DNA from 3 places in the Acidovorax sp. KNOB132 genome. Region 1 is predicted to be linked to each of the others. Evidence: predicted binding sites of a transcription regulator. Region 1 holds the regulator's gene; each other region holds the start of a gene.
What was found. The regulator FNR, encoded in region 1, switches genes on or off when oxygen is low (the NO sensors DNR and NnrR bind a similar motif). The targets are predictions, from matches to a motif close to TTGATNNNNATCAA.
Positions count from the first base shown of each region.

Region 1 (3,268 bases):
GATGCCGGGGGCTGGACCTTCGAGAAGGTGCGCAAGAAGGCGCTCAAGCAGTTCCTCTGGATCGCGGTGGCGCTATGGACGGGCTTCACCTTCGTGGGCTACTTCGTGCCCATCCGCCAACTGTCGGGCGAGTTGCTGGCAATGCAGGGCGGCTGGCAGATCTTCTGGGTGCTGTTCTACGGCTTCGCCACCTACGCCAATGCCGGCTTCATGCGCGAGCAGGTGTGCAAGTACATGTGCCCCTATGCCCGGTTCCAGAGCGCCATGTTCGACCGCGACACGCTGATCGTCACCTACGACGACGCGCGCGGCGAGCCGCGCGGTCCCCGCACCAAGACGGTGGATTACAAGGCCCGGGGCCTGGGCGACTGCATCGACTGCACGCTGTGCGTGCAGGTGTGCCCGGTGGGCATCGACATCCGCAACGGCCTGCAATACGAGTGCATCGGCTGCGGGCTGTGCGTGGACGCCTGCAACACCGTGATGGACAAGATGCACTACCCGCGGGGGCTGATCCGCTTTTCCACGCAGAACGGCGTGGCGGCCCGCTGGGGCCGCGCGCAGATGCTGCGCCGCGTGCTGCGCCCCCGCGTGCTGATCTACACCGCGGTGCTGGTGGCGCTGTGCGTGGGGCTGCTGTCCAGCCTGGTGCTGCGCACGCCGCTCAAGGTGGACGTGGTGCGCGACCGCGCCGCGCTCTCGCGCATCGTGGCCGGCGGGCAGCTGGAGAACATCTACCGCCTGCAGATCATGAATGCCACCGAGTCCGGCCAGCGCTACCGCATCGGTGCGAGCGGGCTGCAGGGGCTGCGCGTGGCGTCCGACGCCGAAGTGGAGATCGGCGCGGCCGAGTCCCGCTGGGTGGCCGTGCGCCTGCAGATCCCTTACGGCTCCGCGCCGCCCGGATCGCATGCCGTGCAGTTCGACGTGCAGGCGCTGGGCTCGGGCGGCCATGTCGCCGAGAAGTCGGTCTTCCTGGTGCCGCGATGAGCGCCGCCGGCCCCACCGTCACCGTTTCAGGCGCCAGACCGCTGGTCCGACCGCCTTTCTTTTCCTGTCAGGAGTGAACACCATGCCATCCCCTATCGCCGCCGCACCGGCTCCCCTTCCTTCGGCCGCTCCCTGGTGGAAGTTCGGCTTCGTCTGGATGGTCATTGCCGGGCCGGCCATCGTGGTCGTGGCGGGCTTCACCACGCTGTGGGTGGCGGTCGTGCGCCCCGACCCGGTGGTGGCCGAGGACTACTACCGCCAGGGCATCGAGATCAACAAGACGCTGCAGGGCGCGCCGAACAGCCTGGCCCCGGCCATGAAGGCGCGCAACCATGCGGCCACCCCCGTGCAGGACCAGCCGCGCTGAAGGCGGCCTGTCCGCACCACCCCCCCGAAACGAGGAGACAAGCGCAATGTGGACCCAACGCCTCATGTGGATTGCATGGCCCGCCTTCCTGATGGCGGGCGTGCTGGAAATGCTGGTCTTTGCCCTGGTGGACCCACAGGACATGCACTGGTTCGGACAGCCGCTGGCGCTCTCGCGCGAGGGGGTCTACACCATCGCCTTCTTCGCTTTCTGGCTGGTGACGATGGCGTCGAGCGCGCTCACCACGCTGCTGGCGATGTCGCCGTTCGAACTGAACCGCTGCCCCGTGCCGGTGACCGACCGGCCCGCCGACTGCGCGCGCCACCACCCGGGCGCATGAAATGCCAGCGCCGGTGCCGCAGGCCGGCCGCTCAGTGGCAGTTCTGCGAGTTCACGATGCGCTTGAGCGCCGCGGTCTCCAGGATGCGCACGTGGCGCTGCTTGACCTCGACGATGCCGTCCTCGACGAACTTCGAGAAGGTGCGGCTCACCGTCTCCAGCTTGAGCCCGAGGTAGCTGCCGATTTCCTCGCGCGTCATGCGCAGCACGAGTTCGGACTGCGAGAAGCCCCGGGCATGCAGGCGCTGCACCAGGTTGAGCAGGAAGGCCGCCAGGCGCTCTTCCGCCCGCATGCTGCCCAGGAGCAGCATCACGCCGTGCTCGCGCACGATCTCGCGGCTCATGATCTTGTGCACGTGGTGCTGCAGCGCCGTGACCTCGCGCGACAGCTCCTCGATGCGGTCAAAGGGCATGACGCAGACCTCGGCGTCTTCCAGCGCGACGGCGTCGCAGGTGTGGTGGTCGCTGACGATGCCGTCCAGGCCGATGATCTCGCCGGCCATCTGAAAGCCCGTGACCTGGTCGCGGCCGTCTTCGGTGGCCACGCAGGTCTTGAAGAAGCCGGTGCGGATGGCGAAGAGCGAGCTGAAGGGCTCGCCATTGCGAAACAGGGTGGCCCCCCGCTTGACCTTGCGGCGCACGGCCACGATGTCGTCGATCCGCTGCAGTTGCTGATCGTTCAGGCCCAGCGGCATGCACAGCTCGCGAAGGTTGCAGTTCGAGCATGCCACTTTGATGGTTTGCGGATTCATGGGAAAAGGCCTTTGTGGTGAGGGGAGGGCGGGCGGCCGGCAGGGTGGTAGAGCCCGGGCGAACGCCGGGCACCTGTCATGGATCAATTGTGGCAGCGTGCGCCTGCAGAACCCTTGACCCAGGTCAAGGGTTTCCCCCGGGGCCTGCGGCACATTGGGCAGGCACAAGGAAATCCCATGATCGCTGTCACCCCTGAACTCCTGCGCCGCTTCGACGTGCCCGGCCCCCGCTACACCTCCTACCCGACCGCCGACCGGTTCGTGGAGGCCTTCGGACAGGACGACTACGTTCTCGCGCTGCAGCAGCGCCGCCTGGGGTCGGCCGCCAAGGCACTGCCCTTGTCGCTGTATGTGCACATTCCCTTTTGCGAGTCGCTGTGCTACTACTGCGCCTGCAACAAGATCATCACCCGCCACCCCGAGCGGGCCGAGGTGTACCTGCGCTATCTCAGCCGCGAGATCGACCTGCACACGGCCCAGTGCGGCGTGGGCCAGGTGGTGAGCCAGCTGCACCTGGGCGGGGGGAGCCCGACGTTCCTGTCGGATGACGGCCTGCGGTCGCTGATGGCCATGCTCCAGCGCAGCTTCACGCTTGCGCCCGGCGGCGAGTATTCGATCGAGATCGATCCGCGCACGGTGGACGCGGGCCGGCTGGCGCTGCTGGCGGAACTGGGCTTCAACCGCCTGAGCTTCGGCGTGCAGGACTTCGACCCCGAAGTGCAGAAGGCCGTGCACCGCATCCAGCCGGCAAGCCAGGTCTTCGACTTGGTGGCCAGCGCGCGTGCGCTGGGCTTCGAGTCCATCAACGTGGACCTGATCT
Region 1 covers NZ_BAAJYT010000118.1:6,870-10,137, forward strand. Annotated here, with positions in the region: gene ccoG (cytochrome c oxidase accessory protein CcoG) at 1-990, shown strand, start outside; gene AC27IO_RS15115 (FixH family protein) at 1,073-1,357, shown strand; gene AC27IO_RS15120 (hypothetical protein) at 1,404-1,697, shown strand; gene fnr (fumarate/nitrate reduction transcriptional regulator Fnr) at 1,729-2,448, opposite strand; gene hemN (oxygen-independent coproporphyrinogen III oxidase) at 2,626-3,268, shown strand, end outside.

Region 2 (3,268 bases), on a different contig from region 1:
AAGAAGCTGGTGGAACTGGGCCGCGTGCTCATGCTGGACCCGCGCTGCATCCTGCTGGACGAGCCTTTCGCGGGCGTGAACCCGGTGCTGATCGAGGAAATCTGCGACCGCGTGCGCGAGCTGCACGGCCAGGGCATCGCCTTCATCGTGATCGAGCACCACCTGCAGGCGCTCAAGGCGCTGTCCCACCGCATGATCGTGATGGACCGCGGGCGCATCCTCGCCGAGGGCGATCCGCACACCGTGCTGGACGACCCGCGCGTGCAAGAGGCCTACATGGGAGGGGTGGTATGACCAGTGCATCGCACAACGGCAGCGGCAGCGGCAACCTGCTGCAGATCGGGCAGCTGCGCGGCGGCTATTCGGACGTGGACATCATCCACGGCATCGACCTGGCCGTCGCGCCGGGCGAGATCGTCACCATCGCCGGCACCAACGGCGCGGGCAAGTCCACGCTGGTGAAGGCGCTGCTGGGCCTGCTGCCGCGCGTGTCGGGCAGCATCCACCTGGGCGGGCGCGACATCACGCGGCTGTCGGCCGAAGACCGGTTCGACGCGGGCCTGGCCTACGTGCCCCAGGTGGCCAACGTGTTCCCCTCGCTCACCGTGCGCGAGAACCTGCTGGTGGTGCGCGGCGTGCCGCACGTCAAGCGCCGCATGGATGCGGTGCTGGCCGACTTTCCCGCCCTGGTCGAGCGACTGCCGCAGCCGGCCAGCAACCTCTCGGGCGGCGAGCGCCAGCAGCTGGCCTTCGCCCGCGCGCTGATGCCCTCGCCGCGCATCATGGTGCTGGACGAGCCCACGGCGGCGCTGGCGCCCTCGCTGGTCGGCAAGGTGTTCGACATGGTGCGCACGCTGCCCGCCGCCGGCGTGGCGGTGCTGATGGTGGAGCAGCGCGCGCGCCAGGCGCTGCAGATCAGCCAGCAGGGCTACATCCTCGACCAGGGGCGTTGCGTGCTGCAGGGCCCGGCTGACGGGTTGTTGGCCGACGAGCGCATGGCTCAGCTGTACCTGGGCAACCACCGAGGCGGGGAAGGAGCGCCCGCTGCGGTTGGTTGCTCCTTTTTTGATAGCGCAATGCCCTAGTACTGATTGCGCTGGAGGGCGATTCGATGCGCAATCGCCCTGTAGCGCGGATCGCCCTCGGTCAGCGCAGCACCAGCACGGGGATGTGCGAGTGGGTCAGCACGTGCTGCGTCTCGCTGCCCAGCAGCAGCCGCTGCAGGCCCTTGCGCCCATGCGAGGCCATCACGATCAGGTCGCACTGGTGTTTGCGGGCCGCGGCGATCACCGCCTCGGCGACGAGGTCGGACTTGCTCACCACCGCCTTCACCGCCACCCCCTGGGCGCTGCCCAGCGCCTTGACCCCGTCCACCAGTGCCTTGGCGGATGCGGTCCACTGCGCCTCGATGCGCTTGGCATCGCCAGTGTCCACGATGGAGCCGCCCTCGAAGTAGCTGCGCGGATAGCGCGGCACCACCTTGAGCACGACCACGGCGGCGCCGCTCAATGCCGCCAGGGCCAGCCCATGGTCCACGGCCTTGCCGGAGAGTTCGGAGCCATCGGTGGCGATCAGGATGCGTTGGTACATGGAAGACTCCCGAAGTGGACGGAGGACGCCAGCTTACGAAGCCTGGGCAAGGGCAGGCTTGATCCAGGTCAATGTGCGGACGGGGCGGGGCGCATAGCCTCGGGGCCATGCTTTCCCACCGCTTCGAGCCGCCTCCCGACCGCCCCGACCTAGCTGCGGGAACGCCGGCCCCGGACGCTCCGTGCGCCGAGTTCGCCTCGCTGCTCGACGATCCGCAGGAATGGCCATCGTTCGGCCGCGCCCGCATGCCTGCGGGTGCCGGCGCTGACGCTGACGCCACCGCGCAGACCTGGGAATCGCATGTGGTGCTGGAGGGCATGCACTGCGCCGCCTGCGCCCTGACCATCGAAGACGTCCTGCGCGCCGTGCCCGGTGTGGCGCAGGCCGATGTGAGCGCGGCCACCCGGCGCGCGCGCGTCGTGTGGAATGCCGCCCACGTGCGGCCCTCGCAGTGGATCGCGGCGGTGCGGCGCGCGGGCTACCGGGCCCTGCCGGCCATGGACGCCTTTGCGCGGGCGCAACGCCAAGGCGAGCACCGCCGCGCGCTGTGGCGCTGGCTGGTGGCCGGCTTTTGCATGATGCAGGTGATGATGTACGCGTGGCCCGCCTACGTGGCGCAGCCGGGCGACCTCACGGCCGAGATGGAGCAGCTGCTGCGCTGGGCCTCGTGGGTCATCACGCTGCCGGTGGTCATCTTCGCCTGCGGGCCGTTCTTTGCGAACGCGCTGCGCGACGTGCGCCTGCGCCGGGTGAGCATGGACCTGCCCGTGGCGCTGGGCATGGCCATCACCTTCGGGGTGAGCACGGCGGGCACCTTCGATCCCAGCGGAATCTTCGGGCGCGAGGTGTTCTACGACTCGCTGACCATGTTCGTGTTCTTTTTTGCTCACCGGCCGCTGGCTGGAGCTGCGCCTGCGCGACCGCACGGCCGGCGCGCTGGAGGCGGTGATGAACCGCCTGCCCGACAGCGTGGAGCGCCTGGGGGGCCGATGGCGCCTTCGCGCGCGTGGCCGTGCGGCGCCTGGCCGTGGGCGACACGGTGCGCGTGCTGCCGGGCGAGGCCTTCCCGGCCGATGGGCGCATCACGCGGGGCGACACGCTCGCGGACGAGGCCCTGCTCACGGGCGAGTCCACGCCCGTGGCACGGCTCGAGGGCAGCGCCGTGACCGCCGGCAGCTACAACCTGCAGTCGGCCGTGCATATGAAGGTGGAGCGGGTGGGGGCCGACACGCGCTTCGCCCAGATCGTGGCGCTGATGGAAAGCGCCTCGCTGCAAAAGCCGCGCCTGGCGCAGTTGGCGGACCGCATCGCGCGGCCGTTCCTCATCGCCGTGCTGGCGGCGGCTGCGCTGGCTGCGGCGTGGTGGTGGCCCACCGACCCGGGCCATGCGCTCATGGTGGCTGTGGCGGTGCTCATCGTCACCTGCCCGTGCGCGCTGTCGCTCGCCACGCCCGTGGCCATGCTGACCGCGGCGGGCACGCTGGCGCGCCAGGGCGTGCTGGTGCGCCACCTGCAGGCGCTGGAGGCCCTGGCGGGGGTGGACACCGTGGTGTTCGACAAGACCGGCACCCTCACGCGGGACGGCATGGCCGTGCGCGGCGTGCATCCGGCACCAGGCCTGGAACGGGCCGATGCCCTCGCACTGGCCGCGGCCGTGGCCCGCCACTCGGTGCACCCG
Region 2 covers NZ_BAAJYT010000062.1:149-3,416, reverse strand. Annotated here, with positions in the region: gene AC27IO_RS10940 (ABC transporter ATP-binding protein) at 1-294, shown strand, start outside; gene AC27IO_RS10935 (ABC transporter ATP-binding protein) at 291-1,085, shown strand; gene AC27IO_RS10930 (universal stress protein) at 1,147-1,590, opposite strand; partial or broken gene AC27IO_RS10925 (heavy metal translocating P-type ATPase) at 1,836-3,268, shown strand, end outside.
Region 2: AC27IO_RS10930 (universal stress protein) is a predicted target of FNR. The motif match lies at 1,649-1,662, and genes of this name have one in related genera.

Region 3 (3,268 bases), on a different contig from region 1:
TGCGCAGCGGGCAGGGCGTGCAGCCCACGCCCCGGGCGCTCACGCTGTGGCCGCCGGTGCGGCAGGCCTTGGCGCAATTGCAACAGTCGCTGGCGCCGGGGGATTTCGACCCTGCCACCGCCAGTTCTACGTTCGTGCTGGCCATGGCCGACGCCACGGGCGCCACGCTGATCCCGCCGCTGGTGGAGATCATCGAGCGCGAGGCGCCCGGAGTGTCCGTGCGCGTGGTGCCGCTCACCACGCGCGACCCGCGCAGCATGCTGGACGACGAATCCGCCGACATGGCCGTGGGCTACTTCCCCGCGGTGATGGCCGACCTGACCGCGCGCGCCCAGACCGACAGCGTGGTGGCCTTCGAAAGCGTGCGCCTGTACGATGGCGAATACGTGTGCGTGATGCGCCACGGCCACCCGCTCGCCCAGGTGCCGATGACGCTCGATCTGTACTGCAGCGCGCGCCACCTGCTGGTGAGCTTTTCCGGCAAACCCTACGGCTTCATCGACGAGGCGCTCACCGCGCTGGGCCGCGAGCGGCGCATCGTGCTCACGGTGAACCAGTTCTTCACCGCTGGGCGCGTGGTGACCACCACCGACCTGCTCACCGTGCTGCCGCGCCACTTCGTGGGCGTGGCCAGCATCGCCGGCGAACTGGTGTGGCGCCCGCTGCCCATGCCGCTGCCCACGGTGCATGTCGATGCGCTGTGGCACCGCCGCCGCCTGCACGATGCGGCCCACCGCTGGCTGCGGGGCGCGATGGCGCGCTCGGCCCTGCCCACGGCCCGGCGCCCTCCCGTGGCCTGACGGCGGCACCGTGCCAGCCTCCACAATCGGCGCATGAAGATTCAACTGCTGTCCGATCTGCACCTGGAAGCCCACCCCGCCTTCGCCCCCAGCCCCGCCCCGGGCGCCGACGTGCTCGTGCTGGCCGGCGACATCGGCTCCTACCAATCCGGCTCGCAGCTGGCCGACGACGACTTCGGGCTGGCGCGCTTTTCCCCGCTGCCGCAGTTCGCCGGCTGGCCGACCCCCGTGCTGTTCGTGCCCGGCAACCATGAATACGACATGCAGGATTTCGACGCCGCCCAGCAGCGCCTGCGCCAGGTGTGCGACCGCCTGGGCCTGATCTGGCTGGAACGCGAAAGCGTGGTGCTGGAGGGCGTGCGCTTCGTCGGCACCACCCTCTGGAGCGACTTCGACGCGCTGGCCGAGGACGAGGGCAGCACCGACCTCGCGCGCCGCCTGCGCCAGCGCGAGAAGGCCTTTCGCGCCGCCAACTTCTACCTGCGCAAGACTGGCGGCACCCGCAGCGGCGAGCCCTTCCTGGCCGAGCCGATGCGCGAGCAGTCCCTGGCCTGCCAGGCCTGGCTGCGCGACGCGCTCGCGCGCCCGTTCGACGGTCCCACCGTGGCCGTGACGCACTTCGCCCCGAGCCTGAAAAGCGCCGACCCGCGCTACGGGCTGATTCCCGGCACCGCGGGGTTCTGCAATGCGCTGGACGATCTGCTGCCCCATGCCCAGCTGTGGATGCACGGCCACCTGCATTCGCCGAGCGACTACACGGTGCAGGGCGCGCGGGCCGATGGCACGCCCTGGCGCTGCCGCGTGGTGGCCAACCCCCTGGGCTATGCCCGCAAGGGCGAGCAGGACACCTTCTCGCCGCATTTCACCGCCACCGTATGATCGTTCGCAGGTGCCGGCTTCCACGCCGGCGCTTTCGCCGCGCAGGGCATACAAAGATGACGCAGGTCAAGACAACAGGCGCACGCGCAGATTAGTCTGGTCCCTTCTCTTTCGGAGACGTCTTCATGAACATCCTCCTCGCCGTCGACGGCAGCCCGTACACCAAGAAAATGCTCGCCTACCTCGCCACCCACGAGGAACTACTGGCCGGCACGCACGATTACACCGTGGTGACCGTGCAGCCCGCCCTGCCGCCCCGCGCCCGCGCGGCCCTGGGCAAGGAAACCGTCGAAAAATACCACGCCGAAGAGGCCGAGAAAATCATCGGCCCGGTGGTCAAGTTCCTCGCCCGCCACGGGGTGGTCGCCCAGCGGATTGTGAAGACCGGCCCCATCGGCGAAACCCTCGGCAAGGTGGCGGACACCGGAAAGTTCGACCTGCTCGTGATGGGCTCGCACGGCCACGGCGCGCTCGGCAAGCTGGTGATGGGCTCGGTCAGTACCCAGGTGCTGGCGAACAGCCAGGTGCCGGTGCTGCTGGTGCGCTGACCCCTTGCGCGGCCAGGCCGCCGAAGCACGTTTCCACCGCCCAGTCGAGGATGCGCGCATCGGTGTACCGGCCGGTGGCGCGCAGCATGGCCGGCAGCGGGTCGGCCGAACGGGCCAGCAGCGCCCACAGCACCACGTCGGGCGGCCATTGGGCGTTCAGCTGGCCGGCCTCCTGGGCTTCCACGATCCAGGTGGTGATCCGCGCGCTGGCGGTCTGCAGCGACGCCTGGTAGCGCTCGCAGTCGCGCAGCGGCCCGGCCAGGCCGGAATTGCGGCTCAGCAGCAGGGGCATCTCGTCGGTCAGCTGCAGCGACAGCATCCAGCGCAGCAGCGCCTGCAGGCGCTCGATGGCGGACTGGCCGGGCGGCACGCTCTGCAAAAACCCTTGCAGCCGGTCCACGGCATGCACCATGGCGGCGGCGCACAAGTCGTCCTTGCCGGCGAAGTGCTTGTACAGGCTGGCCTTGGCCACGCCCACTTCGGCGGCCACGTCGTCCAGCGTCATGGCCTCGAAGCCCTTTTCGCCGAGCAGGCGGCCCGCAGCCGCCACGATGGCCTCTTCCCGTGCCTGGTGCATTTGCGCCTTGAAGGAGGGGCGGGACGGGGGCGTGTTCATGCGGCGCATCTTAGCGACCGGCCGCGGCCCCCGGTACCGGGACAGCCCCGGGCCTACACCGCCAGCATGCGGGCCGCGGTGCGGGTCAGCGCCTCGGACAGCGCATCCAGCACCTCCGATTCGAGGTTCCAGCAGTGCCAGTACAGCTGGATCGGCAGCGAATGGCCGGGCGCCAGGTCCACCAGGCTGCCGTCGGCCAGCGCCCCGCGCACCAGCAATTCGGGCACCACGCCCGCGCCCCAGCCGGCGGTGGCGGCGCGCACCTGGCCTTCGGAGCTGGGCACGAACAGGTGGTGCAGCGCCACGCGCTTGAGGCCGAAGGCGCGCATCACGAACTCGGCCTGCATGTCGTCCTTGCGGTTGAACGACAGGAACGGCACGTCGCGGAAGTTGTGCGGCGTGAGCCCGTGTGGCAGGTAGCGCGC
Region 3 covers NZ_BAAJYT010000049.1:15,574-18,841, forward strand. Annotated here, with positions in the region: gene AC27IO_RS09625 (LysR family transcriptional regulator) at 1-800, shown strand, start outside; gene AC27IO_RS09630 (metallophosphoesterase) at 834-1,679, shown strand; gene AC27IO_RS09635 (universal stress protein) at 1,805-2,227, shown strand; gene AC27IO_RS09640 (TetR/AcrR family transcriptional regulator) at 2,175-2,843, opposite strand; gene AC27IO_RS09645 (LysR family transcriptional regulator ArgP) at 2,897-3,268, opposite strand, start outside.
Region 3: AC27IO_RS09635 (universal stress protein) is a predicted target of FNR. The motif match lies at 1,736-1,749, and genes of this name have one in related genera.